DNA from 3 places in the Pseudomonas sp. MF06569 genome. Region 3 is predicted to be linked to each of the others. Evidence: riboswitches for the same ligand, from Rfam matches in the RefSeq annotation. Region 3 holds a riboswitch; each other region holds the start of a gene.

Region 1 (9,572 bases), on a different contig from region 3:
ATCACCGCGAAAGCGGTTGATGATGAAACCCTTGACCCGTGCCTGCTCGGTCTCGGACAGCAACTCCAGGGTACCGACCAGATGGGCAAACACCCCGCCGCGATTGATATCGGCAATCAACACCACCGGGCAGTCAACCGCTTCGGCAAAGCCCATGTTGGCGATATCACCGGCCCGCAGATTGATCTCGGCAGGCGAGCCCGCGCCCTCGACCATCACCACCGGATACGCGGCACTCAAACGCTGATGGGAGGCCAATACCGCTTGCATGGCAATGGCCTTGTAGTCGTGATACGCCACCGCATTCATGCTGGTGACGGCACGACCATGAATGATCACTTGGGCGCCGGTGTCGCTATTGGGCTTGAGCAGCACCGGATTCATGTCCGTGTGCGGCGCCAATCCGGCGGCCTGGGCCTGCACCGCCTGAGCGCGGCCAATCTCGCCACCTTCAGCAGTCACCGCACTGTTGAGCGCCATGTTCTGTGGCTTGAACGGCACCACCGCTACACCCTGGCGGGTCAGCCAGCGACACAGGGCCGTTACCAGGGTGCTTTTACCGGCATCTGATGTGGTGCCCTGCACCATCAACGTACTCATGTGGTTTCCTTGGTGTACGCCGCCAGCGCCAGCTCCAGGCGCTGCCAGTCGGCCTCATCGGCGGGCAGGCCAAAACGCACGCTGCTGTTGTGGGCAAACAGGCGCAGCAAAATGCCGCGGTGCGCCATGAATTCGTAAAGGCGGTCGGCGTGGGGCGTGATCAACCACTGGAACAACGCGCAGCCGCCCTGAGGCGGCAAATCATGCAGCCCCAGCAATCGCTCCAGCCGCCCGCTGGCGAGCTCACTGCGCTCGCGCTGGCGAGCATGGCCTTCGGTGTCCAGCAGGCAGGCCTGGCCGACAATGCGTGTCGGTCCGCTCACCGCCCAGGGCCCGACTTGTTCGGCCAGCAACTTGAGCAATTTTTGCTCGGCCAGCACAAAACCCAGCCGCACCCCGGCCAGACCAAAAAACTTGCCGAATGAACGCAACACGATCAACCCGGTACGCTGGGTATGCCCGGCCAGGCCGAATTCTGGTGTGTTGTCCATGAAGGCTTCGTCCACCACCAGCCAGCCACCGCGTTGCACAAGCCGCGCATGCCATTCAAGCAGACGTTCTGGCGTGTGCCTCACCCCGGTAGGGTTGTTGGGGTTGACCACCACCAGCACATCCAGGGTGTCGAGGTAGAAATCGACTTCCTGCTCCATGATTTCCCGCACGATGTGCCCGCTTTGCCTCCAGGCATGCGCATGCTCGGCGTAACACGGCGACAGCACACCGACCTTGCCACTGCGGCGCAGGCGCGGCAGCAACTGGATTGCGCACTGCGAGCCCGGGACCGGCAACACATTCAGTGCGCCGTAATAGGCGCAGGCAGCTTGCTCAAGACCATCGTCGGTTTCAGGCAAACGCGCCCAGGCACGCTCGGGTATCTGCGGGATATCAAAAGGCCAGGGCGCAAGGCCAGTGGACAAATCCAGCCAGTCAGCCTCGTCAATGCCGTAGTGCAACGCCGCTTTGCGTAAACGCCCGCCGTGTTCAAGCATAGAACTCACTCCACGCACACAGAATCAATAGCCACAGCCATACGCCACGTTGCACCAGTTGCCAGCCACGACCAATCGAGTCCGCATCCGCTGGCACGCCTTCGCCCAATTGCGGACGCTCATGCAGTTCGCCGTGATAAATCGCCGGCCCACCCAGTTCGACACCCAGGGCGCCTGCGCCTGCGGCCATGACCGGGCCTGCATTGGGACTGTCCCACTGAGGTGCCTGCTTGCGCCAGCACTTCAAGGCCAGTCGGGTTTTACCCAATACGGCGTAAGTCAACGCAACCAGCCTTGCAGGAATATAGTTAAGAACATCGTCGATACGGGCAGCAGCCCAGCCAAAGCGCTCAAAGCGTTCGTTGCGATAGCCCCACATCGCGTCCAGCGTATTGCTCAAACGATAGAGCACCACGCCCGGCGCTCCCGCCACGACAAACCAGAAAATAGTGGCAAAGACAGCATCACTGCCGTTCTCCAGCACAGATTCAGTGGCCGCACGTGCAACTTCAGTGGGGTCCAGCTCGCTGGTTTGGCGACTGACCAGATAGCCGACCCGGGTCCGTGCCTCCTCCAGATCGTTGGCACGCAATGCCTCGGCAACCGGCTGCACGTGCTCACCGAGACTGCGCATGCCCAGCGCACAATACAGCGCCAGAATTTCCACCAGCCAGCCGATATACGGCAGCCATGAAAGCGCCGTTGCAAGGATCGTCAGCGGCAACACTGCCAGCACCCAGGCCGTCACTCCATGACTGCGCCAGCCACGTCCGCCGGAATTGAACCGCTGTTCGATACGCTCGGCCATTCGGCCAAACGCAACCAGCGGATGCCAGCGCTTGGGCTCGCCAAACAGCGCATCCAGCGCCACTCCGGCGACGCACAACAACGCCACACTCATGGACTCACTCCCCAATAATTCTCATACACCAGTTCACTCAGTGGTCGCGCTTGCGCCCACCCTTCCAGCACCAGCATGGGCGCGGGATAAAAAGCCTCGACCGGGCCCAGGCACAACACTGCCAGGGGTTTGGCTCCCGGGGGCAACCCCAGCAAGCTCGCCAGCGCCTCAGGCTCGAACAACGACACCCACCCCATGCCCAAGCCTTCTACACGTGCTGCCAGCCACAGGTTTTGAATGGCACACGACAACGACGCCATGTCCATTTCTGGCAGGGTACGTCGACCAAAAATATGCTTTTCACGGTCATCCATCAACGCCGCCACCAGCACCTCGGCACAGTCCTGGATGCCTTCAACCTTGAGCGTCATGAATTCATCGGAGCGCTGGCCCAGCGCCTCGGCGGTCCGTACCCGCTCGGCCTCGACCAGGCCCTGAATCCTGCCTCGCAGTTCCCGGTCAGTGATGCGGATAAACCGCCACGGCTGCATCAGCCCCACACTCGGGGCCTGATGCGCCGCCTCAAGCAAACGCGACAACAGTTCAGGTGCCACACTGCCACCGCTGAAGTGCCGCATATCGCGGCGCTCGGCGATGGCGCGGTACACCGCTGCGCGTTCTTCAGGACTAAAGGCGTTATCGGTCATGGCGCCGTCACAGCGCACGGCGCAAACAGCGCAGCAATCGCCTGAGGATTGGACGGAAAGTAGAAGTGCACGTAAGAGGCGGTCATCCGCCCTTCGCGATACACCGCTTCGGCACCACGCCCGCCATTGGGGCTCAGGCCACGGGCAACAGGTTCAAGCTCTGTGCTGGTCAGCGAGTGATGGTAAGTGTGACCACGCAGCAGCCCCTCGGGCATGTCCACCGATTGCAATGCCAACGCGGCCAGACGCTTTTGCATCGTCGCCTCCCCCGTCAGCAACCCCACCAGCTCGGCACGCTGACCGTCGACATCGGTCAAGGCGTCGAGCAGATAAAGCATGCCGCCACATTCGGCCAGCAACGGTTTACCGGCTGCGTGATGGGCGCGAATCGCCTCCAGCATCGGTGTATTGCGCGACAGCTCAAGGTGATGCAACTCGGGATAACCGCCCGGCAAATAAAGGCTGTCAGCTTCTGGCAGGCGGACATCGCGAATCGGCGAGAAAAACACCAGCTCGGCTCCCATCGCCCGCAGCAGATCCAGACTCGCGCCATAGGTGAAGGCAAAGGCTTCATCCCGGGCCACGGCAATCCGAACCCCGGCCAACAATCGCTCGACCAGCACAGGCTCGGGCGCTGCAAATTCAACGGCGGGTGGCAGCGCTACCTCACAGGTGCTGGCCAGGGCATTGGCTGCCGCGTCGAGACGCGCATCCAGGTCGTTCAGCTCACTCGCCTGAACCAGCCCCAAGTGTCGACTCGGCAACTCGATCCCGGTCTCGCGAGACAACGCGCCGTACCAGCGCAGGCCTTCGGTCAGGCTGCCTTCAAGCAACTGTGCATGACGCACTGTGCCAACCCGGTTGGCCAGCACCCCGGCAAACGGGAGGTCCGGTTGATAGCGGGCCAGGCCCAGGGCCAGCGCACCAAAGGTCTGGGCCATTGCGGTGCCATCAATCACACCCAGCACCGGGACGCCAAAATGGCGCGCTAGGTCGGCGCTGGAAGGTGTACCGTCGAACAGACCCATCACGCCTTCGATCAGGATCAGGTCCGCTTCACCAGCGGCTTCCCACAGCAGGCGGCGACTTTCATCCGCGCCCACCATCCACAAATCCACCTGATAAACCGGCGCACCGCTGGCGCGTTCCAGAATCATCGGGTCCAGAAAATCCGGTCCACATTTAAACACCCGCACCTTGCGCCCCTGATTGCGATGCAATCGGGCCAAGGCGGCGGTAACGGTGGTCTTGCCCTGACCGGAGGCCGGTGCGGCGATCAACACCGCGGGGCAATGACGCGACTCTCTCATGCTTGAACACTCACAATTCGATGCCTTTCTGGGCTTTGATCCCGGCCTGGAATGCGTGTTTGACCACACCCATTTCAGTCACGGTGTCGGCCAGGTCTATCAGTTCAGGTTTGGCGCCACGCCCGGTGACCAGCACATGCTGCATTGGCGGACGGGCTTGCAGGTCGGCGAGCACCTGCTCAAGGTCGAGGTAGCCGTGTTTGAGCGCGATGTTCAGCTCATCCAGTACAACCAGCACGATGGACGGGTCACGCAGCATCTCGCGGGACACTTCCCAGGCGGCTTCGGCGGCCGCGATATCGCGTTGGCGATCCTGGGTTTCCCAGGTAAAGCCTTCACCCATCACGTGATAACGCACCTGCTCGGGGAAGCGGCGGAAGAAGATCTCTTCGCCGGTGCTGTTGCGACCCTTGATGAACTGCACCACGCCGCACTGCATGCCGTGGCCCATGGCCCGTGCCAGCATGCCAAAAGCGGAACTGCTCTTGCCTTTGCCATTGCCGGTCAACACCAGCAGTAGCCCGCACTCATTGGGCGAGCTGGCAATGCGCTCATCCATGACGGCTTTTTTGCGCAGCATGCGCGCCTGATGACGTTCGTCGCGTTCGGGGGATTCGTTCATGGCAGCTCTCCGTTGGGGCTCAATGATGCAAACGGGAGGCGGGGGGGAATTCATAAAAAACACACTGCATCGCCCGCCGCGAGAGTGGTGGATGGATCAGGCCGGTCTCCGGGCTCACAAGCGGACGGCCCTGTACAGAGCGCCCTTGTCCACGCGCCTTCCCGTGAGCAATCACAGTGGCAGTTGGCGTGGCATTGACTCGTTTACCGTTGCGGGGGCAGCGCCGGGATCATGGCGGTTGTGCAGGACAAACACGCCCTCACCGGCTTCCCTGTTTCACTCGACCAACGTTACGTTGCCGAGCACCTGAAACAAGCCGCGAAGGTTAGAGGGTTGGGGGTGGAGCGTCAATTAAAGGTGGCACCAATAGGGCTATACAAAGCTACGACCTGAACCTTTGAAGGGCTAAGCTTCTCTATGACTTACAAGACCAAAACCTCATGGAGATTCACATGCTCAAGCGCCAGCACGCTATTGTCATCGCACTTGCGGCAGGATTGGCTGCCTGCGGCGAGTCGTCGACCCTGCAAGTGAGTGATGGCACCGGCCCCTCGCCCAAATTACCCGAACCGAACAAAACCCTGATACCCACCGTCAATATCGCCCCGGCGGTCGGTTGGGCTGATGGCGCCACGCCCATTGCCGCCCAAGGCCTGGAGGTCGCCGCATTCGCCGAAGGCCTGGATCATCCGCGCTGGCTCTATGTCTTGCCCAACGGCGATGTGCTGGTCGCAGAAACCAACGCACCGCCCAAACCGGATGACAGCAAGGGGATCAAAGGCTGGATCGCAGACAAGGTGATGGCCCGCGCCGGGGCCGCAGTGCCAAGTGCGAACCGGATCACCCTGTTGCGCGATGCAGACCACGATGGCGTGGCCGAAACCCGCACGGTCTTTCTCGACAATCTGAACTCGCCTTTTGGCATGACCCTGGTGGGCGACGAGTTGTATATCGCGGACGCCGACAAGCTGTTGCGCGTCCCCTATCAGGCGGGCGAAAACAGCATCAAAGCCAATCCGGTCAAGGTGCTCGACTTGCCGGGCGGCCCACTGAACCATCACTGGACCAAAAACGTCATCGCCAGCCCTGACGGCTCTAAGCTGTATGTCACCGTCGGCTCCAACAGCAACGTGGGCGAGAACGGCATGGACAAGGAAGAAGGCCGCGCCGCGATCTGGGAGGTTGATCGCGCCACCGGCAACCACCGTATTTTCGCCTCGGGCCTGCGCAACCCCAATGGCATGGACTGGGAACCCAAAACCGGCAAGCTCTGGACAGCGGTAAACGAGCGCGACGAAATCGGCAGCGACCTGGTGCCCGACTACATCACTTCAGTTCAGGATGGCGGCTTCTATGGCTGGCCCTACAGCTATTACGGCCAGCACGTGGATGTACGGGTCAACCCGCAAAATCCGGAACTGGTCGCCAAAGCCATTGCACCGGACTATGCCGTCGGCCCGCACACTGCATCCCTGGGGCTGAGTTTTGCCGAAGGCAGCAAACTGCCCGACTTTACTCAAGGCGCGTTTATTGGCCAGCACGGTTCCTGGAACCGCAAGCCGCACAGTGGCTACAAAGTGATTTTTGTACCCTTTGCCGACGGAAAACCCACCGGTATGCCGGTTGATGTTCTGACCGGCTTTCTCAACGCTGACGAGAAAGCCATGGGCAGACCCGTGGGCGTGGTGATCGATAAACAGGGCGATTTACTGGTGGCCGATGATGTCGGCAACAAGGTTTGGCGGGTGTCGGCAAAGCCAACCAGCAAATGAAACAGTGGGAGCGGGCTTGCTCGCGATGGATACAACGCGGTGTAACTACAACGCCGCGGTGATCCAGTCGCGAGCAAGCCCGCTCCCACCCAGCGTGATGCAGGTTCGGGTTTACGGCAGACGCGCCAGATGCTGCTCGGTCGGCAAAACGCGCTTGGCATTCAGATAGGCTTTTTGCCAATAGGCTTTATTGAGACTGTCCAGCTTGACCGTACCGCCAGTGGCCGGTGCATGCACAAAACGGCCTTCACCGACGTAGATCCCGGCATGGCTGACCTGGGAACCACCGTTGGTGGCGAAAAACAGCAAGTCACCGGTTTGCAGCTTGTCCTGGCCAACATTCTGCGCCTGCATCACGATCATTTCACGGGTCGTGCGCGGCAACGAAATGCCCGCCGCGTCGTTGTACACGTACTTGATCAGACCACTGCAATCAAAACCTGAATCCGGAGTATTGCCACCCCAGCGATAAGGCGTGCCGACCAGACCCAAGGCACGAAAAAGCACGTCGGCGGCAATCGGCGAGGTTTCTTCATAAGGGCTGGCAAACACGACAGGTTTTTTGACCACCGCAACAGGTGGCGGGTGGCTGGCGCAGGCACTGAGCAGTGCTGCTAAGGTCAAGAGGGCAACGCGGGCCATGGTCGACATAAACAGAATGTTCCTGATTCTGGATACGGCAACTCTGGCCGCGAAACCTGAAGCCGCGAAAGGGGTCACCTTCGCGGCTTCAAGGATTTAACAATGCGACTGAATTCTAGCCCTTAGCAGCCAAACTTCAAGTAAGACATTAACTTTACTTGCGGGCTACTACGCTCGCAGGAGCCATCGCCAGGGCGCGCTTGGCCTCAATAAAGGTCTTGCTCCAGTAGCTGTCACCCAGGTTATCGATCCGCACACCACCGCTGCGGCGGCTGCTGGAGTGGATAAACTGGTCATCACCCAGGTAAATCCCGGCATGGCTTACACGGCCACGACCATTGGTGCTGAAGAACAGCAAATCACCGGGCTTGAGGTTGTTTCGTGCGACCAACGGTGCTTTTACGTTGATCATTTCGCGGGTTGAGCGCGGCAATTGCATGCCGGCTTCTTCCTTGAAGAGATAACCAATGAAGCCGCTGCAATCGAAGCCTGCCTCAGAGGTGCCGCCAAAACGGTAACGCGTACCGATCAGGGACATACCGCGCTCGAGGATGCTGTCAGCCAGAGCCGGCAACTGGTAAGGCTTGCTGTTGGCGGAAAATTCAGCCAGTTCTTTTTCGGTGGCAAGTTCTTCCTGATAAAGAGCGGAAGATTGCGATACCGAGGATGACTTTTGAACCTGATGATCGACAACTTGCTGCGACACTGGCGTGTGGGCAGCGCAGCCAAACAACAGGGTAACGAGTGCGAGAGGCACGAGGGGTGCGAAGCGCTTTAGCATGGGCACGACCGTGGCTTGTAAGAAAAGTAGCCGCGACTATGCCCTCTATGATCCTCATTTGCAAATTCAATCGATCAAAATGTGACTTGATGGTTTTGTCGTGACATCTAAGGCTTTACACCCCTGACAATAGATTTTGCGCACAAAGCTCTTGAGCCGCGCAGGGTTTCTGGCGCCTGAAAACTGCCGAAAACGGCTGCAGACCGCAGTTTTAAAGGGGTGAGCTACCAACCCAGGGTTTCTTTCAGGAAAGGGATCGTCAACTTGCGTTGCGCTTGCAGGGAGGCCTGATCGAGCCGTTCGAGCAAATCAAACAACGCACTCATGCTGCGAGTGCCTCGCGTGAGAATAAAATGCCCGACTTCGTCGGTCAGGTGCAGGCCGCGACGTGATGCGCGCAATTGCAAGGCACGCAACTTGTCTTCATCAGACAAGGGACGCATCTGAAAAACCAGCGCAAGGGTCAGTCGGGACTTGAGGTCAGCCAGCTTGATGGGCAATTCACGGGGCGAGGTAGACGCTGCAATCAGCAGGCGACGCCCACTGTCACGCAGGCGATTGAAAAGATGAAACAGTGCCTCTTCCCAGTCGGCACGTCCGGCCACCGCCTGGAGATCATCCAGACAAACCAGCTCGTACTGCTCAAGGTTATCGAGGATTTCAATGCCGCGATCCAGCAACTCGGCCAGAGGCAAGTACACCGCGGGCTCACCCATCTGCTCAAAGCGCAGGCAGGCAGCCTGTAGCAGGTGTGTGCGGCCTACGCCCTGCTTGCCCCAGAGATAGATCAGGCTTTCAGTCCAGCCGGCGTCGGCTTCGCACAGTCGCTCGACATAGCCGAGTGCAGCGGCATTGGCGCCTGGATAGTAATTTATGAAGGTTGCGTCATCACGCAGACGCACACCTAGGGGCAGCTGAATCGGTTTCATGCTGACTGAACAGTTCAAGCGAACTGTTAGTGGCCTCTGTGTAAAGTTCTAAAAGTTTATACCCGTGTAACCGGGCACACAATGTAACAGACCACGAGCAAAATCAAAGGTTTGCGTTAAGGTCTTGGATTGTTTGATCTTTTCCTGACGATTAAGGTGCTGCGAACGCACATGAAAAAGGCGGGACCACCTGCCCGGTGAGCCCGCCCTTCACAGAACCTGGCCGTTACAGCTCCGGGTCTTCGCTGCCTTTATAGGCGTGGGAGTCCTTGTACATATCCTGCAAGTGACGCACCAGCACCATGATCACCGCCGCCACCGGCAGTGCCAGCAACACACCGGTAAAGCCAAACAGCTCGCCACCCGCAAGAATCGCGAA
Region 2 (9,572 bases), on a different contig from region 3:
CGGTCATCCATGAAGCGCTCAATCACCGCCGCAGACTCAACGGCAAGCAGCGGCCGGGGCTCAGGTACCCGCACTGCAACCCGTGGCGCGGGGCCAACAGGCAGTTGCACGGGTTCTTCGCCGTGCTCCACATACTGCTGCGGCAGGATCAGGGTAAAGATACTGCCCTTGCCCGGCTCGCTGCTGACATCGATCGAACCGCCCAGCAATGTCGCCAGATCACGGGAGATCGACAGGCCCAGCCCTGTGCCGCCATAGCGGCGGTTGGTGGTGCCGTCGGCCTGACGGAAAGCTTCGAAGATGGAGTCTTGTTGCTCCTCGGAAATGCCGATCCCGGAATCGCTCACGGTAAAGGCAATCCCTTCGCCCGGCTGACAGGATACCGTCAGGCTGACCTGGCCTTGCTCCGTGAACTTGACCGCGTTGGACAGCAAATTCTTGAGGATCTGCTCCAGACGCTGGCTGTCGGTGTAGATCATGGGCGGCGTGCCGGGCTGCAACTGGACCTCAAAGCCCAGGGACTTGTCGCCCGCCAGCGGCTGGAACATGTTGCGCAACCCTTCGACCACCCGTGCCACGCTGGTGTGCTCGGGGCGCACTTCGAGCTTGCCGGCTTCTACCTTGGAAATGTCCAGGATGTCGTTGATCAGGTTAAGCAGGTCATTGCCCGCCGAGTAAATAGACTCGGCAAACTTGACCTGTTCTGCGCTGAGGTTCTGCTGCGGGTTTTCGGACAGCAACTTGGCCAGGATCAAGGAGCTGTTCAGCGGCGTGCGCAGCTCGTGGGACATGTTGGCCAGGAATTCGGACTTGTACTTGCTGGAGCGTTGCAGCTCTTCAGCCCGTTCTTCAAGTTGCACCTGGGCCTGGTTGAGTTCGGTGTTCTTGCGGTCCATTGCATCCCGCTGGCCGGCCAACTCTTCGTTGGTCTGCTCCAGCTCGGCCTGCTGGGTTTCGAGGCTGGTCTGGGACTCTTTGAGAATGCGCGACTGCTCTTCGAGTTCCTCGTTGGCGGTCTTGAGTTCCTCCTGCTGCACCTGCAGTTGCTCATTGAGCTGCTGGGTTTCGGCCAGCACCTCTTGCAGGCGCTGGCGATAGCGCGCCGCTTCAATCGACATGCCGATGTTGTCGGCGATCAATTCGAACAGCTCTACGTCCCGCTCGCTCAGGGGCCTGAGGAAGCCCAGCTCAATGACCCCGTTGACGCGATCATCATCACTGGTGGGCACCACCAGCACACTGCGCGGGCTGCCTTCGCCCAGCCCGGAGCTGACTTTGGAGAAATAGTCGGCGGGTACGTTGTCCAGTCGAATCAACTTATCCTGCTTGACTGCCTGCCCGATAATCCCTTCGCCGTTGCGAATCAGTTGGCCCTGCGCCTCTTGCTCGCGGGAAAACCCATAACTGGCCACACGCTTGAGATCGCCGTGATCTTCACGCACATAGACGGCCGCCACCACGGATCCCAGGTACTGGGCACAGAACTGCAGGATGTTGTGGCCCAACATGTTGAGCGTCAGGCGCCCCAGCACCTGTTCAGCCAGCTCGGTCTGGCCGTTGCGCAACCAGGCCTGTTGTTCCAGACGCTGAGCAGTCTTGATCTGCGACTCGAAGGCATTGTTGTAACTCTTTGAAAGTTCAAGTAAATCGCGACGACCGATATAGGCCAAAAAGCCGCTCAAACCCAGTACGAAAATCAGGTACAGGCCAATACTGATGATCGTTGTACGACTGACCTCTTCGCTGCGAGCCACTCGCAGCTGCTGCTCCATCTGAATGAAGTCTTGATATTCTTTGCGAATTTCGTCCGCCAGGCGTTTGCCCCGCCCCGCCTGTATGGCCGCACGGTAATCACCGTCCTGACGGCGCAGATCGACCATCGACTGGGCGTAGGCATTCCACTCATTTTGCAGCGCCTCAAGGCGTTTCAGCCGGTCGACCTGCTGCGGGTTGTCGCTGACCAGCTCCTGCAACCCCTTCAACTGGAGCGCAATTTGCGGCTTGGCGACGGCATAGGGGTCCAGAAAATGCTCATCGCCGGTAATCAGGAACCCGCGCATGCCGCTTTCAAGATCCACCGTCAGCCGCACGGCGTCGTTGGTATTACTGATAACCCGGTCGCTGTGCTCCACCCACCTGATCACTGATAACAAATAGCTGACCATGATCACGAATAACGCGGCACTGAGCACGCCGACAGCCAGGGGCAAGCCAACGTTGCGACTCAGAAGCTTGCGAAAGCTTCGCTCATCAATTGATACAGGTGAGTTCATTTTCAGGCCTGTGGGCAGTCTTAAAAAACTGGAGTTTGCCGGATTACCGAGCAATAGTTCTATTTTCTTACCCAACAATGAACATTTTCGTACAAAGAGGCACATTCAAATGCTGGGCAAGGCTATCCTTGCTGCAGCGAGACCCACGCTTACATTTTTTATCGAGATCATGATTATGTCCGCTACACCCTCCACCATCCTGGTGGTCGAAGACGACGCCATTGTTCGGATGCTGATCGTAGACGTGCTCCAAGAACTGGACTTCAGCGTGCTTGAAGCAGACGGCAGCGAGCAGGCCATGGAACTGCTGGAGAATGCGGCCCAGCCCATTGACCTGCTGATGACCGACGTCGGGTTGCCGGGCATGGACGGCCGGGAGCTGGCAGCCAAGGCCCGCCAATTGCGCGAGAAAATGCCCATCCTGTTTGCCAGCGGCTATGCCGAAACCCTTGAGGTCGCAGAAGGCATGGCGGTGATTGGCAAACCTTTCTCCATTGATCAGTTGCGCGACAAAGTCAAAAGCCTGCTGACCGCCTGACGTGTAGTCGCTGCCGCAGGCTGCGAGGGCTGCGTAGCGGCCCCGCTTTTTGAAGGTCCTGCGGCCCTTATCGCAGCCTGCGGCAGCGACTACACCCCCCCCTTTAAATTGACGACTCTCCTGGGCTGTGGTTTCCTACACATCTTGTATCAGGTGCCCTTCACAGGGTGAAACGGGAAACCGGTGCGTCAGGCGTTAGTCCTGGCAAGTCCGGCGCTGCCCCCGCAACGGTAAGCGAGAGAAACATCAAATCCACTGTGCCGAGTGCATGGGAAGGAGATGTTTGCAGGCTCAACGCTTGAGCCCCTCGCAAGCCCGGAGACCGGCCTGGTTATTTTTCAATAACAAACCCGCGGTGGGCGGGCGCTGTTAAACCCTGCGGGCTTCGTTCGCGGGGTTTTCTTGCGCTTTGCTGCCCGTCGTCCGACCTGAGGCAAGCGCCATGTCTATCAGCACCAGCCGTACCCATTCCGCCGCGACCACTGCCACCCAAAGCCAACGCATTGTGGCGGCTGTCGGTGCTGCGGTACTGGGGGCTTTTCTCGTTTACTTCGCCGGGTTCTCCCATATCGATGCGGTTCACAATGCGGCCCATGACACCCGTCACAGCTCCGCCTTCCCGTGCCATTGAGACTGCCTGCCATGATTAAGCGTATCGCCCAAACCGCAGGCTTCACCGGCTTGCTGGCCGCCCTGCTGCTGACCCTGCTGCAAAGCCTGTGGGTGTCGCCACTCATTTTGCAGGCCGAAACCTACGAAAAACCTGCTGCCACTGAAGTGCACGAGCATGCCGACATGGCCATGCCAGCCCACGAGCACGACGCCGAGGCCTGGGAGCCGGAAGATGGCTGGCAGCGCGTGCTGTCTACCACGGGCGGCAATCTGGTGGTTGCTGTGGGTTTTGCCTTGATGCTGGCCGGCCTTTACACCTTGCGTGCCCCGACGCGCACTTCCCAGGGCCTGCTCTGGGGCCTTGCCGGTTATGCGGTGTTCTGCCTGGCGCCGACCCTGGGCCTGCCACCCGAGTTGCCGGGCACTGCAGCGGCAGATTTGCTGCAGCGTCAAATCTGGTGGGTCAGCACCGCAGCTTCGACCGCAGTGGCCATCGCACTGATGGTATTTGGCAAGCACTGGGCGCTGAAAGTGCTGGGCGTGGCGATTCTGGTGGTTCCGCATATTTTTGGCGCACCCCAGCCACTGGTGCATTCAAGCCTGGCCCCGGCCGAGCTGGAGTCGCAGTTCAAGATTGCTTCGCAACTGACCAACTTCGCCTTTTGGCTGGCCCTGGGCGTGATCAGCGCCTGGCTGTTTCGCCGCAAGTCTGAAGGCCAGTACTCGGCATGACGGCAACCGGCACAGCGCCAATCCTGGTGATTGGCCTGGGCTGTCGCCAGGATTGCACCGCGGCAGAGCTGTTGAGTCTGATCGAACGCTCTCTGGCCCGGGCCGGGATCCCGCTGAATGCGGTCCGTGCCCTGGCCAGTGTCGATCTCAAGCGCCAGGAACCCGGACTGCTGCAACTGGCAGCTCGACTGGAACTGGAGCTTGAGGTCTTCAGTGCGCAACAGCTTGCCCCGTACGCCCCTCAGCTGAGTCACCGGTCGAACCTTGTGTTCGAGAAAACCGGGTGTTTCGGGATTGCCGAAAGTGCTGCGCTGGCCCTGGCCGAGCGGTTCGCCGGCGCACCCGCTACCTTGCTGATTACGCGACAAAAATCACCAGGCGCCACCTTTGCGTTGGCCTGTTTCGAGCAAAACCCGCGATAATCCCCCGCCTCACTATGAGCGTTGTTCAAGAACAGCTCTATCTCAACCCCTTCAAGAGACTGCCATGACTGTTTATTTCATCGGCGCCGGACCCGGCGATCCTGAGCTGATTACCGTCAAGGGCCAGCGCCTGATTCGCAGTTGCCCGGTGATCATTTACGCGGGTTCGCTGGTCCCCGAGGCCGTGCTGCAAGGCCATCAGGCTGAGCAGGTGATCAACAGTGCGCAACTGCACCTTGAGCAGATCATCACCCTGATCAAGGCCGCCGACGCCAAAGGCCAGGACGTGGCCCGCGTACATTCCGGCGACCCCAGCTTGTACGGGGCCATTGGCGAACAGATCCGCTGCTTGCGTGAGCTGGGCATTGCCTTTGAGATCATTCCGGGAGTGACTGCCACCGCGGCCTGTGCGGCCATTCTGGGGGCCGAACTGACGTTGCCCGATATTTCGCAAACCGTGATTCTGACCCGTTACGCCGAAAAAACCGTTATGCCAGCCGGAGAAGAACTGGCCAGCCTGGCGCAGCACAAGGCGACCATGGCCATTCATCTGGGGGTCAAGAACCTTGAAAACATCGTTGCCGAACTGATCCCGCACTACGGCAGTGATTGCCCGATTGCCGTGATTCATCGCGCCAGCTGGCCTGACCAGGACTGGGTGCAAGGGACGCTTGCAGACATCGCGATCAAGGTCCAGGCCAAGGGATTCAGGCGTACGGCGCTGATCCTGGTGGGCCGGGTGCTGGCCAGTGACAGTTTTGGGGACTCGTCGCTGTACCGTGCGGGGCATGCGCATCTGTATCGGCCTTGAACGCTCTCCCCCTGTGGGAGCGGGCTTGCTCGCGATACGGACGGCGTGGCCTGTCAGGTAGATCCCATTAGGTTCTGCTGCGCCCGCACAATCCGAATCGCGCAGCCATAAAAAAACGGTGCTCACGGGGCACCGTTTTTTCTTCAGCTTCGCAGCGAACGCCCTGTTAGTAGTAGGCGTTTTCTTTCTGCGAGTGGTCGGTCACGTCACGTACGCCCTTGAGCTCCGGCACACGCTCAAGCAGGGTGCGCTCGATGCCTTCACGCAACGTCACGTCCGCCTGGCCGCAGCCCTGGCAACCGCCACCGAACTTGAGCACCGCGATACCGTCTTCAACCACTTCAATCAGGCTGACCTGACCGCCGTGGCTGGCCAAACCGGGATTGATCTCGGTTTGCAGGTAGTAGTTGATGCGCTCGTTGATCGGGCTGTCGGCATTGACCATCGGCACTTTGGCGTTTGGCGCCTTGATGGTCAGCTGACCACCCATGCGATCGGTGGCGTAGTCCACCACGGCATCGTCAAGGAAGGGTTCGCTGAACGAATCGATCCAGGCCGTGAAGCTTTTAAGGCCGATGGCGGTATCTTCAGATTTGACTTCAGCCGGCTTGCAGTAAGCAATGCAGGTTTCGGCGTACTGGGTACCGGGTTGGGTGATAAAGACGCGGATGCCGATACCCGGGGTGTTCTGCTTTGACAGCAGATCAGCCAGGTAATCGTGGGCAGCGTCGGTAATCGTTATGGCGCTCATGGAATCTCCTCGCAGACATGGGACGCAGTTTACGCCAATCGGCGCGCCTGACAAAGTCCTAGTGTTTTTGTCAGGAAAGCCACACCCCATGTATCAAATTCTAGTGGCTGATTACAGGTTTTCGTAGCGGTTCATATCCAGCACACCGGCCTCTACCGGGTCGGTTTCGCTGATGTACTGGCCAATATCGTGAAAGTACTGCCAGAACTGTGGATGGCTACGGCGAATCCCCCAGCGCTCGACAATGGTGTCAAAGGTCTCTTGATCCTTGCATTGCTCCATCGCTTCAACAAAGGCCTCAACCTGCCCCGTCGGGATATTGAACATGAAGTTCGGGTAGCTGCTGAGCACCCCGGGGTAGATGGCCAGGGTGTCCAGCCCAGGCTCCAGCCGGTATTCCTCGCCCAGCATGAAGGCCACGTTGGTGTGCGCGCGATTGCGCAGCATGCTGTACATCTCGCGTTTGCCGTCACGTCCCTCGATCCGCAGCATGCTGGCTTCTGGCAATTGACTGATGACCGACAGCCCCGCCGCAGGGCGCGAGGTCAGACGGCTCAGTGCCTGCTCGGCGTATTTGAACTCTTGCGGGATGTCGGGGCGTGAACAGTAAGCACCGACGCAACGGTTGATCGGGTCGGGCCGTGCATTCAGGGTGCCGGCGCGTTCAATCAGCTTGAGCGCAAAGTCACGCTTGGGGTCGGCCGGATCGAGCTTCATGCCGCTCGGCGTGCCGGTGTCGATCTTCTGGTAGTCCATCCACATCTTCAGCTTGCCGCTGTTCTGATACCAGCTGCTCAAGATGCCCGAACGGGCGTCGGCCGGCATCAAGCGCAGGAAGTTGACCTCGGCGCCGTTGCGGATCAAGTCAAAGTACAAGCGTGTCTGGGCCTGATGGGAAACGTTGCCGAACACATCGAAGTTGACCGCCAACTGGTAGTAGGTGCGCTCCAGCAACGGGTAGTCGAACAGCCACAGGGTTTGCGGGATTTCGCCGATCAGGCCCTTGCTGACACTGGCGCTGTCGAAGTGACGGAAAACGGTCAACAAGGCGTTGTCGTTGCCTGCCCACAGGGTCGACCAGCTCGGTGGCGGCATGTCGGCATAGGCTTGCTGGCGCAACTTCTCATAGTCATTGCGCTTGTTGCGATAGCGGTGCCACAACGAAATAACACTGCCAACGTCGTCGATCTGGCCGGGCATTGCCAGCAACGGCGTCGCTTCGCCACGATAGGCGGCGTCGGTGACATAGCGGTCATGGGCAGGCTCCTGGAACACGGTCCAGAAGTTGTCGCGAATCACGTCAGTCGCAATCTGCCCACGGCACACCGGCCCACGAATAAAGGTGCGTACGAAATACTCGGCGTTGTCGAGCATGAACTGGTAACGCGCCACCGCCGGAATCGCTTCAAAGACTTCGAACGGGTTGGCCCGACCTCGAGGCCCGTAGCCCGGCAAGCTGGTGGCATGCCAGTCACCGCTGTAGAACAGCTCTTTGACCCGCGCCAGCTTGTGCTCGCCCATCGGATAGGTGATATGGGTTTTGTGCACGATCACGCCCTGAACGGGTATCAACCGATAGTAAAACGTGGTGCCGGGGTCGTCGTTCGGGCGGCGGGTAGCAATCAGGTCAACCGGCTGACCGCTTGGGGTGCGCGAACGCACCCACTGGAAGAAGTGCCCTGGCACGCCGTTGTCGAAGTAGGTATGGGCCAGAAACAAATGCTCGTACAACCAGCGCGCCACCAGGGCTTCGGTTGAACCTGGACGGTTGAGCAATTCTTCCCATTCGCTGATCTGTGCCGCTTCGACCGCAGTCGGCTTGATTGCGTGCTGGTCAACCTTCGCGCCCTGGGCCAGCCAGGTTTGTACGGTGTGGTATTGCTGGTTGGTCAATCCGGTCACGGCCAGCGGCATGCCTTCTTTTGGATGGCGTTGGGCGTAAGCGTCGAACTCCCCCGGCGCCGGACAGACGTTTTCGCGGTTGATGCCCAGGACAATTTCCTCGGGCAATTTGGCATTTGGGGTCAACGGGGTGCTGTGGCCCAGCTCCAGCATGCGCGCCATCAAGGACGCCTGCGCGCCCTGGGCATCGACTACCGGGTAGAACCCTTTAAGCCTCCACTCCTGCGGGCCATCGGCATCGAAGAAAATCCGCGTCGGGGCAACGGCATCGACACGATCTCCTTTATAGACCGGCACCTTGCTGGCACCGCGGGTCGCACCCTCCGCGCTGCCCAGGTTCAACTGGCAGGCTGCGTCGTTGCACGCGTGGCAGGCAACGCACTTTTCGGTGAGGATCGGCTGAATATCCCTGGTGTAGGAAATGACCGGACTAACCAACGGGGCCTGTGCCAACGCTGTACTGCACGCCACCAGCGTCACGGCGCTGGCGAGTAGGCGAAAAAACATGTGCCAGTGTCCTGATATCAAAAATATGTCGCGATTCTACCTGTCGCCGCCCTGCCACAACATGAATGAAATTCATGTAAATCAGCGAGCGCTCAAATCCCACGCAGGTTTGTTATGATTTCCCATCTTTTGCATGGCTCTAACAGGTAGTCCTATGTCTGACCGCAGCGCTCGTCTCCAAGCACTTCAGCAAGCCCTCAAAGAGCGCATTCTGATTCTCGATGGCGGCATGGGCACTATGATCCAAAGCTACCGCCTAGAGGAACACGACTATCGTGGCACACGCTTCGCCGACTGGCCGAGCGACGTCAAAGGCAACAACGACCTTTTGATCCTCAGCCGCCCCGATGTGATCGGAGCCATTGAAAAGGCGTATCTGGACTCTGGTGCCGACATTCTCGAAACCAACACGTTCAACGCCACCCAGGTTTCACAGGCCGACTACGGCATGCAGGCGCTGGCCTACGAACTAAACGTAGAAGGCGCACGCCTTGCGCGCAAGGTGGCCGACGCCAAGACCCTGGAGACCCCGGACAAACCACGCTTTGTTGCAGGCGTGCTCGGCCCTACCAGCCGTACCTGCTCGCTGTCGCCGGATGTCAACAACCCGGGTTATCGCAACGTCACCTTCGATGAACTGGTGGAGAACTACACCGAGGCCACCAGAGGCCTGATCGAAGGCGGCTGCGACCTGATCCTGATCGAGACCATTTTCGACACGCTCAATGCCAAAGCCGCGATTTTCGCCGTACAGGGCGTGTTCGAAGAGCTGGGAGTCGAGTTGCCGATCATGATTTCCGGCACCATCACCGACGCCTCTGGCCGTACCCTGTCGGGCCAGACCACCGAAGCGTTCTGGAACTCCGTGAGCCATGCCAAACCGATCTCGGTCGGTTTGAACTGCGCCCTGGGCGCCAGCGAGTTGCGTCCTTATCTCGAAGAGCTGTCGAACAAGGCCAGCACCTACGTCTCGGCTCACCCGAACGCGGGCCTGCCCAACGAGTTCGGCGAGTACGACGAACTG
Region 3 (9,572 bases):
ATTGTGGCTGCTTTGTGTGGGGATGAACTTGACCGTGTCACCGGGGGCGATCTGCAAGTAATCCGGTTCATAGACCATGCCGGCCGTGGCGCTGCGGGTAAGCATTTTCACTTCGTGGGTCTGGGCCAGTACCGATGTACAGAGCAGGGCAGTGGTCAACAGCAGGGTAATGGAAGAAATACGCATGAGTTGCTCTACATAAAAAGGTTTAAAAGGGGCGCATTCGTAAAATCTGTGCGCCGTCAAAAGGGTCAGTCAAATAGTGCGCCTGGACCCCGAAGGTGGCCTCAAGGCGTTGTGGGGTCAGGACTTCAAGGGGGCTGCCCAGCGCAATTAAACGGCCTCGCTCAAGAATCGCCAGGCGATCACAGCTCAGCGCCTGGTTGAGATCGTGCAATGCGATCAGGGTCGTCACGGGCAAGGCCTTGACCATTTTCAAAATGGCCAGCTGGTGCTGGATATCAAGGTGATTGGTGGGCTCGTCCAGCAACAGGATCTGCGGGCGCTGGGCCAGGGCCCTGGCGATGTGTACACGCTGGCGCTCACCCCCTGAGAGGCTGCGCCAGGTTCGGCTGCGCAGGTGTGTTGCATCCACATCGATCAAGGCCTGCTCGACGATGGCCGTGTCGTTGCCAGACCACGGGCACAATGCTGACAGCCAGGGAGTGCGGCCAAGGGCGACAGCATCGAACACACCAATCCCATCATGGGTATCGGCATGCTGTTCAACCACCGCCAGTTGTTGCGCAATGGTGCGTTGGCTCATTTTTCTGAGCGGCTGTCCGTGGATAAAGGCTTCGCCACGGCTGGGCACACGCAGATTGGCCAGCAGCTTGAGCAGCGTGGATTTGCCCGAGCCATTAGGCCCGATAATGCCCAGGGTCTCGCCTGGGAGCGCACTCAGGTTGATGCCTTGCAGCAGTTGAGCAGTACCGACGCAGTAACTCAGGTCGCTGCAACTCAATACTGGAATTGCCTCATTCATCGGGCATTTCTCCTGCTGATCAAAATCAGCGCAAAAACCGGCGCACCGATCAGCGCGGTAACGACGCCTACAGGGATCACCTGGCCCTTGATCAGGGTGCGGGAAAGAATGTCGGCGGCGATCAGAAACAATGCGCCGCCCAGTGCGCTCAGGGGGACCAGGCGCCCATGGCCGGTGCCTGACAGCAAGCGCACGGCATGGGGGATGACCAGCCCGACAAAGCCGATGGAGCCGACAATGGACACCATCACAGCAGTCACCAGGGCTGCACAGCTGATCAGCAACAGTTGCACCCGGCGCACAGGAATTCCCAGTGACGCCGCAGAGTCCGCACCAAACGTGAACGCATCCAGTGCCCGTCTGTGCCACATGCACACCGCCAACCCGAGCACTGCCACTGGCACTGCCAGCCATACCGAGGACCAGCGCACGCCACTGAGGTTGCCCAACAGCCAGAACATGATCCCGCGGGCCTGTTCAGAGCTGGCCGATTTGGTGATCAAGAACGCGGTGATCGCGTTGAACAACTGCGAGCCGGCTATCCCCGCCAGAATGATCTGGGCACTGGTACTGGCTGGTCCGCTGACGCGAGCCAGCACAATGACCAGAGCAAAAGCGGTGATGGCTCCGGCAAAGGCTCCTGCAGACAGGGAGATGGCGCCCGCACCCAGGCCCAGTACCGCCACCAGCACGGCACCGGTCGAAGCACCGGCAGAAATGCCAAGCAAGTAGGGGTCGGCCAAGGGGTTGCGCAGTAAAGACTGCAACACCACCCCGCACGTCGCCAGCCCGGCACCACAGGCTGCAGCCACCAAGGCACGGGTCAGGCGATAGTTCCAGACAATGCCTTCGTCGATCGGATCAAGCACATACCCGGCAGCCCACAGCTTGTTGGCCAGCACCTGGAGCACCACGCCCGGGGCGATCGGCGTTTCGCCGATGGCAACCCCGCCAAGCACTGCCAACAGCAAGGCCACGAAGGCCAGCAGTGTGAGCATCAGCCTTGCACTCATTTGGGCAGGTCGTAGGCATTGATGGCTGTCGCGAGTGTTTCGAGCCCGTCGAACATGCGCAGGCTGGCCTGCATGGCATGGGCATCAAGGATGATGATGCGGTTGTTTTTGACGGCATCCATGTTGCGGGTCACAGGGTCGGTGCGCAGGAATTCGAGTTTTTTCTCAACGTCATCGGCCGGGAAACGACGTCGATCCATGCGTGCGATGATCAGGAACGTCGGGTTGGCCTTGGCCAGGGTTTCCCAGCCGACGGTTGGCCATTCTTCATCGGATTCCACAACATTACGTATGCCCAGGGTATTGAGCATAAAGTCGGGGATGCCCTTGCGACCTGCAACGTAGGGGTCGATGTCCAGGTCGGCACTGGAGAACCAGAACAGCGCGCTGGTGTGGCTCAGGTCCTTGCCCTTGAGCGAGTCGGTGGATTTTTCAAGGCCGGCCTTGAGTTCGGCGTTGAGCTGTTCGCCGCGCTGCTGCACATCGAACACTTCAGCCAGCTGGGTGATGCTCCTGTAGACGCTGTCAATGCTGAATGCCTGCAGGCGAGTGCCGTCTGCACCTACAAGATTGTCCTTGCCCTCACAGTCCGAAGGCATCAGGTAGGTGGGTATTTTCAGTTCGTGAAACTGTTCGCGAGTACCCACCACGCCCTGCGGGCCCACCATCCATTCCAGTTGCACCGCCACCAGTTCCGGGCGTTTTCCAATCACCGACTCAAAGCTTGGGTCGTTGTCGGCAAGCCGCTCGACCTTGTCGTTCTGCGCCTTGTACCGGGCGGGTACATCGTTGAACCACAGCGAGGTGCCCGCCAGTTTGTCGCCCAGGCCCAATGCATAGAACATCTCGGTACCGGCCTGGCCGATGGTCACGGCACGCAGGGGTGCGTGCTGAAAGGTCAGCGAGCTGCCGCAGTTTTCGATTGTCAGGGGGTATTGGGTAGGGGCCGCATGGGCCAGTGCTGGCAAGGCAAGGGTGGCAAGAAGGGTAACAGCGCGGTGCAACAGCATGATGCAATCTCCATTTGATCGTACACAAAACGCAGGTGTACAGCCGGGAACACATCACCGAGCACTGTTGGCGCAACAGCACGAGAGCAAGGATGCCTTCCCCGGACACCCCGCCGGTTGGTTTTTTGACTTTGCCGGCAGGTCTCCTGACTGATGGGTCATCGCCTGGCTCCAGCCTTCCCGGGAGGTATCCCAGTGGCAAACACGGAGCAGGCTCGTCATCTACAGTTGCGGGGGCAGTTCCGTTTGGTGCGACAGAGGCACTTCGGATTCCCTTTTAACCCCCCCTTGGGGGGGACCGGCGGCGGGATGATAGTCGATCTTGTTTGCAAGAGGGAGTGGGTGTCAGATTCAGAAATACTTGAGCCAGGCAATATCTCTGCGACGGGCTTTCAAGGCAGCAAACCAGCGCACCGGCCAATACAGCGATGTGGCCAGCAGTACTGCCGTCAGCCATACCGCAGCGATACTGTCAAAACCGAAGTAGCTGCCCTGGTTCTGGCCAAACAGGGCGACACTCGCCACATACAGCACTTTGAGCACGTACAGGTGCAACAGGTAGAAGAACATCGGTGCAGCGCCGAAAACGGCCAGGGTGGCGATCCACTTGCGTTGCCCGGCCCGCTCAAACCCCAGTAGCAGCAACAGGCCAGCCCCCAGGGTCAAGGCGAGAAACAGCAGCGAAGGCGGATATTTGGTGATGTTGAAAAAGCTCATCAGGCTCTGCGTGAAGCCGTCATGACTCACCCACGGCGCTTCCCCATAGCCATTCAGTAAACGCAGTACGACAAAACCCAGCAGCGCCACCGTACCTGCAAGCAACAGATAGCGCTGACGTACGTCAGCCGGGGCAGAGCGGGCAAACCAGGGACCCATGCAGTAACCCAGCGCGATCACACCGATCCAGGGCAGCACAGGGTAAGACGTGCGCAGGCGCAAGTTGTCCGAGAACTCGATCCAGCCACGATCATGCAAAATCGCCCAAGGGATATGCATCATCGAATCCACGGGGAAATGCAGGGTATCGAGCAGGTTATGCCCGGCGACAATGACCAGACCCAGTACCAGCAACAGTGGACGGGGCAGCCAGACCAGCGCTGCAAGGGCAATCATGCTCACGCCAATGGCCCAGATCACCTGCATATAGATGACCGAGGGCGGGAGCTGGAAGGTCCAGGCGAAATTGACCAGAGTGAACTCCAGCACCACCAGAAACAGCCCGCGCTTGAACAGAAACGCCGAGACATCGCGCTTGCCCTGATACTTCTCGCCGTACAAAAACGCCGACAGACCGGTCAGCAAGACAAATACCGGGGCACACAGGTGGGCAAGGGTCCGGCTAAAAAACAGGGCAGGGTCGGTGATGTCGACGTTCATGGGATCGGACACCTGGCGGTGCAGAAAGAACGTCTCTCGCACATGGTCCAGCAGCATCAGGAGGATAACCAGGCCACGCAGGGCGTCGATGGACAGCAGGCGCTTGTTGGGAGGTGGAGCGAGGGTTGCGGTAGTCATTGAGGGATCACAGGCAAGGAGTGCATACAAGGTATTGATACTTTATAACATTTCCGTTTGCGCTGTCATCCCCATGAGAAAGATTCGCAAGAATTGGGCGTTTGTTAACGCCGAATTTTTACCCATGCCATCAACAGCGCCGAGGACAAAACGCCTGCGGTCATAAAGATATAAGCCGCTCCGGGATTTCCGGTGAGGCCGATCAGGTAGCCAACGATCCACGAGCCGACAAAGGCACCCAATGCTCCACACGCATTGATCAAGCCGATGGCGCCGCCGAACACGTTTGCCGGAATGACCTCCGGAATCAGCGCGAAAAAGGGCCCGTAGGGGGCGTACAGCGCGGCACCGGCAATTGTCAGCAGTGCAAACGACACCCAGAAGTGCGAAGAACCGATCAGGTACGAACAGAAGAAGGCCAGTGCACCCAGTGCCAGCAGTGGCCAGATGAAACGTTTTCGTTGCTGGGTTTTGTCTGAGGCCCAGGACACCGCCAGCATCGCGGCAACGGCAGCGACATAGGGCACTGCACTCAGCCAGCCGACGGTGACGATATCCGCAGCCGCGGCCTGTTTGATGATGCTTGGCAGCCACATGATGAAACCGTATACGCCAATGCTCCACAGCGCGTGAACACAGCACAGCTGGATCACCACAGGGCTGGTGAACGCCTGCCGGTAATTACGGACTTGCTTCATGCCTTTCTGTTCGTCCGCGAGGGTCGCGGCCAGTTGGGTTTTTTCCTGGGCAGTGAGCCAGTCGACCTGCTCGGGCTTGTCCCGCGCCATGCGCCACCAGACGAATGCCCACAGCACTGCAGGCGCGCCTTCAATCACAAACATTTCGCGCCAGCCCCAGGCCTGAATCAAATACCCGGATACCACCGACATCCACAACACCGTGACCGGGTTGCCCAGTACCAGAAAAGTATTGGCCCGCGAACGCTCCTTGCGGGTAAACCAGTTGCTGATGAAAATCAGCATCGCCGGCATGACTGCCGCCTCAACAATCCCCAGGGAGACGCGAATAAACATCAGCATGGGGATATTGGTCACGAGGCCCGTGGCCATGGCGCAAAAGCCCCACAAAATCAGGCTCCAGAACACCAGTTTGCGCACACTGTATTTCTGCGCGTAGATGGCGCCCGGCACCTGGAAGAAAAAGTACCCCAGGAAAAACAGGGCACCTATCAGCGAGGACATGCCCTTGGTGATACCCAGGTCCTGCTCGATCCCCGCCGCACTGGCAAAGCCATAGTTGGCCCGGTCCAGATACGCGAGGCTGTAGGTAATGAAAATCAGCGGGATCAGATACAACCAGCGTTTGGACGCAAAGCCTTTGGTCGTTACCTGGGCACTGGCTCTATCGGTCAAGGGCAGTGCAGGTTCTTTAAGAGTGCTCATGGGTGTTCCTTGTTATTGTTTTTTGCGGGTGCGGGTCAAACAACGCTGGTCAAGCCTCCATCCACAAACAGCGTCTGACCGTTGATGAAATCCGACGCCGGGGAGGCGAGAAACACGGCCGCTCCGCACAGCTCTTCAACCCGCCCCCAGCGGCCCGCCGGGGTGCGTTTGCACAGCCACTCGGAAAACTCCTGGTTGTCGACCAGGGCGCGATTCATCTCGGTGGCGAAGTAGCCCGGTGCCAGGCCATTGGCCTGAATGCCATGACGTGCCCATTCTGCGCACATGCCTTTGGTGAGCATCTTTACTGCGCCTTTTGAGGCCGCATAGGGCGCGATGGTCGGGCGCGCGAGTTCGCTTTGCACCGAGCAGATATTGATGATCTTGCCGCGCCCGCGAGCAATCATGTGCCGGGCAACCGCCTGGGACACATGGAACACACCGTCCAGATTGACCCGCATCAGGTCGTTCCAGTCGCTTTCGGCAAAGTCCTCCAGCGGGGCACGGCGCTGAATGCCGGCGTTGTTGACGAGAATGTCGATGGCGCCGGTGTCGGTCTCGAAAGCATTGATCGCGGCAAACAATTGCTCGCGGTTGGTGACGTCAAACGCTGCGAATTCTGCCTTCAGGCCCTCATCGCGCAGTTGGCTGGAAATTGCGCGAGCTTTTTCGATATTACGATCGTTGATCACCACAATTGCCCCGGCAGCGCCAAGGCCACGTGCCAGCTCCAGGCCGATTCCTTTGCCTGATCCTGTGATCAAGGCACGACGACCCTCAAGCTGGAAGCTGCTGATATTGAATGACATGCTGTTCTCCACAAACGGCCGCTTATTGTTGTTACCGGCCCTGTGGTTACTTCACCTCACGCCAGAGGAGGAGTCCAATCGTCATTGATGATCTCGTAATCAATTATTTTGATCAGCGTTGAGGCTGCTCAATCCACCTACGGGCATCCACCGACTGGCATCCATCAACGTTGCCGTCGATCAGTGAGCAGGAACGTAATCACTGCGCGGCGTGTCCATGAAGTCTGTATTGCCATACCGGCGATGGCTGGTAACAACGATGAGGTGAATATGCGCAGCTTGATTTCTGCATCACTATTGGCTGGTTTTTTGTGTGCACTGCCTTACGCAGCCCAGGCTGACGATGACAAACCTGCGGACTGCAAGCCCGGACAGATACTCGCCGAGTCCATGGACCTGAGCAGTTGCTATGGCAACGGCGACAAGGCTCCGGACCAATACACACGGGAAGAAGTCGCGATCAAGGACTGGAAAGCCAAAGGGCTTCCACAGCCTGATGAGCATGAGCAGTGGGTACAGATAAGCGGGCACTATGTGTTGGTCAACCGCGTGAATGCGGTCATCAAGGAGATCCGCACCAAGAACGCCAAGGTGCTCGGCAAGTAACGCCCACAGCGTGCAACCGGGCTCAAAGCCGCCTCAGGCAGAGGCGGCATCACGTGTCATCCTTCACCCGCTTCGCGTCCGTGGGCGGCAGTAGCCAGTAGCCCGGTATCGACGCGCACAAAAATGGAATCGCCGACCGCCGTCAGCACATCGCCTGCATAGACTTCACACAGAATCCGCGTCTTGCGCCCCACATCACCTTCAACTCTGGCCCGCAGGGTCAGTGGCACGCCCATGGGGGTGGGTTTGATGAACTTGATTCCCAGGTTGCCCGTCACGCAGTTGATGCGCGGCTTGCTGACCACATCGCGGTTCTCCTGGCGGTAGTGATAAGCCATTGCCGTCCAGTTGGAGTGACAATCAACCAGCATTGCGATCATGCCGCCGTACACCAGCTCGGGCCAGCCGCAATACTTGGGGTCAGGCAAGTGTTCGGCGATGACATGCACGCCGTCCTCGTGCCAGTAGCTCTTGATATGCAACCCCTGGGAATTACTGCTGCCGCAGCCGTAGCACACGCCATCTGGCGCGGCGGTATCCTGCAAGGAGGGAGTTAGCTGACTCATACCGTGATCATCCTGAAGGGTGTGCCCTTTACGTTAACGTAAAGATAGCCATTTTTCCTCGCGTTTCATGCAAGCGATGTTCGTTTTCATGAAATGTAGATCGCCAACCGTTGAGCGGGTGAGCTCCACTCCTTGGCCACAACACGGCTTGCATCAGGGCGCTTTCGGGACGGCTGGACAGAGGCCTGTTGACGCCGGGAGCGGCAGGGCTGTTCCAGCACTCAGAGGGTCTAGGCCTTGGTTGCGGCCCTGGGTTAGGATCATCGAAAGCAACAATGGACTCCCTCGACGACAGGATGCGATCTGGATGCAAACCCCCTTTTCTCAAATCAGCGAGCGCTTGCACAATCGACGGTTTTGCGTAGCCGGCAATACCCACGGGCTTTCGGGTGCAGGCACGGTATTTCATTACCTGGTCGATGAGCATGGCATTTCAGGCACTTATCAGGGCGGTCGGATCCGTACCGGCAATCAAGTCGGGCGCGTGACAGGTCCCGACAGCATTGAGCTGCTTTTCCAGTGCCTGACCACCGAAGGTGAGCTTCTTTCTGGCTGGTCCCGCGGCACGGTAGGTGTTGATTCGTCAGGGCGTACGACTCTGGATTTTGTATGGGGCTGGCTGTCGGGCGCCACTGGCGGTGGCGAGTCAAGTTACGTAGAGCTTGGCGGGCACCTTGGGCTGCTGCCTGTATAAGTTGCCTACACCCCCCCAAAAAAAAACGAGCTCATGCACACCGCCGCAATGGCAGGTCACGGTGCCGGGTGGCCTTTGCGCGCGCGTAGCAGAGGCCTGGATGAACGAAAGGCATTGATCATTAAGGGGGCCTAAAGCATCAAAATTATTTGTGCTTGTGAAAAATTTATATTGATTTTTTTAAGGGTGATACGGCTTTAGCATAAATCCACCTTGAAAAAGCCGTTGAGCAGCTCGCGTGCTGTTCGACTTCATAAGCCAATAAAAACTGCAGCCGGAGTCTTGATGAGCCTTTCTCCTTTCCACCTCGCAATCCCTGTTTATGACTTGGCCGCTACACGCACCTTTTACGGTGAAGTGTTCGGGCTCTCCGAGGGGCGATCCAGCACCCAATGGGTTGACTTTGACTTCTACGGTCACCAGTTGGTGATCCATGAACACCCCAAGACCGCCTCTCAGGAAAGCGTGCACAGCAACCCGGTAGACGGCCACAACGTACCGGCTCCCTACCTGTTACATATCGCCGGATGGACAATGTGTTAGCTCAATTATATCAAACAGTTAACGAAATCTACGTTTGTCCATATTTTTCTGAGTCAAATGGACTCGCCATCCCCGCTGTATAGTTTGCGTCTGTATTCTGTATATAGAAGCGCTTAGATACCACGCAGAGTCTGGTCTCATGCTGGAGAGCGTGGCACCAATTTCAGCAGGGTAGTGTTGAGGCTGAAAGGCTGTGTAATGATTGCAGGAAGGCTCCGATGCTGCCCTTCGGATATAGCGGGTTGCAGCAGAAACTCTAGCCCCTCAAAGGTTATCAGCTGAGCCTTATTCGGCCAGAAAACCTGGGTTTCTAGCCCGCCAACCACCCATCCACTCGCTTGGCCTAATATTGCTCTGCTCGTTCGAATCGATTATCGGTCGCCAGCATTGTAAAGCTCCTCGGTTTTGGCGGTTACAGGGTTCGACCC

The links. Region 3 has a riboswitch for cobalamin ahead of AC19YQ_RS17130 (ABC transporter substrate-binding protein). Riboswitches for the same ligand answer to the same signal wherever they lie in the genome.
Region 1: linked by a shared signal. The riboswitch ahead of cobO (cob(I)yrinic acid a,c-diamide adenosyltransferase) and the one ahead of AC19YQ_RS17130 (ABC transporter substrate-binding protein) in region 3 are both predicted to bind cobalamin.
Region 2: linked by a shared signal. The riboswitch ahead of AC19YQ_RS16155 (CbtB domain-containing protein) and the one ahead of AC19YQ_RS17130 (ABC transporter substrate-binding protein) in region 3 are both predicted to bind cobalamin.

Annotation. Positions count from the first base shown of each region.
Region 1 is NZ_JCBCUZ010000002.1:44,156-53,727, reverse strand. It holds gene AC19YQ_RS02585 (cobyric acid synthase) at 1-600, opposite strand, end outside; gene cobD (threonine-phosphate decarboxylase CobD) at 597-1,589, opposite strand; gene cbiB (adenosylcobinamide-phosphate synthase CbiB) at 1,582-2,490, opposite strand; gene bluB (5,6-dimethylbenzimidazole synthase) at 2,487-3,137, opposite strand; gene AC19YQ_RS02565 (cobyrinic acid a,c-diamide synthase CobB) at 3,134-4,447, opposite strand; gene cobO (cob(I)yrinic acid a,c-diamide adenosyltransferase) at 4,458-5,069, opposite strand; cobalamin riboswitch at 5,152-5,394, opposite strand; gene AC19YQ_RS02555 (PQQ-dependent sugar dehydrogenase) at 5,522-6,841, shown strand; gene AC19YQ_RS02550 (C40 family peptidase) at 6,953-7,492, opposite strand; gene AC19YQ_RS02545 (C40 family peptidase) at 7,638-8,264, opposite strand; gene hda (DnaA regulatory inactivator Hda) at 8,489-9,193, opposite strand; gene AC19YQ_RS02535 (AI-2E family transporter) at 9,420-9,572, opposite strand, start outside.
Region 2 is NZ_JCBCUZ010000017.1:68,647-78,218, forward strand. It holds gene AC19YQ_RS16145 (response regulator) at 1-2,273, opposite strand, end outside; gene AC19YQ_RS16150 (response regulator) at 2,449-2,811, shown strand; cobalamin riboswitch at 2,946-3,156, shown strand; gene AC19YQ_RS16155 (CbtB domain-containing protein) at 3,254-3,442, shown strand; gene AC19YQ_RS16160 (CbtA family protein) at 3,454-4,155, shown strand; gene AC19YQ_RS16165 (cobalamin biosynthesis protein) at 4,152-4,577, shown strand; gene cobM (precorrin-4 C(11)-methyltransferase) at 4,642-5,388, shown strand; gene nfuA (Fe-S biogenesis protein NfuA) at 5,555-6,139, opposite strand; gene AC19YQ_RS16180 (fatty acid cis/trans isomerase) at 6,251-8,548, opposite strand; gene metH (methionine synthase) at 8,703-9,572, shown strand, end outside.
Region 3 is NZ_JCBCUZ010000019.1:79,159-88,730, forward strand. It holds gene AC19YQ_RS17115 (pseudoazurin) at 1-186, opposite strand, end outside; gene AC19YQ_RS17120 (ABC transporter ATP-binding protein) at 209-985, opposite strand; gene AC19YQ_RS17125 (FecCD family ABC transporter permease) at 982-1,986, opposite strand; gene AC19YQ_RS17130 (ABC transporter substrate-binding protein) at 1,995-3,008, opposite strand; cobalamin riboswitch at 3,128-3,326, opposite strand; gene AC19YQ_RS17135 (acetyltransferase domain-containing protein) at 3,360-4,523, opposite strand; gene AC19YQ_RS17140 (MFS transporter) at 4,628-5,926, opposite strand; gene AC19YQ_RS17145 (SDR family NAD(P)-dependent oxidoreductase) at 5,962-6,735, opposite strand; gene AC19YQ_RS17150 (RcnB family protein) at 7,006-7,341, shown strand; gene AC19YQ_RS17155 (PaaI family thioesterase) at 7,398-7,907, opposite strand; gene AC19YQ_RS17160 (avidin-fold protein) at 8,215-8,601, shown strand; partial or broken gene AC19YQ_RS17165 (VOC family protein) at 8,887-9,132, shown strand.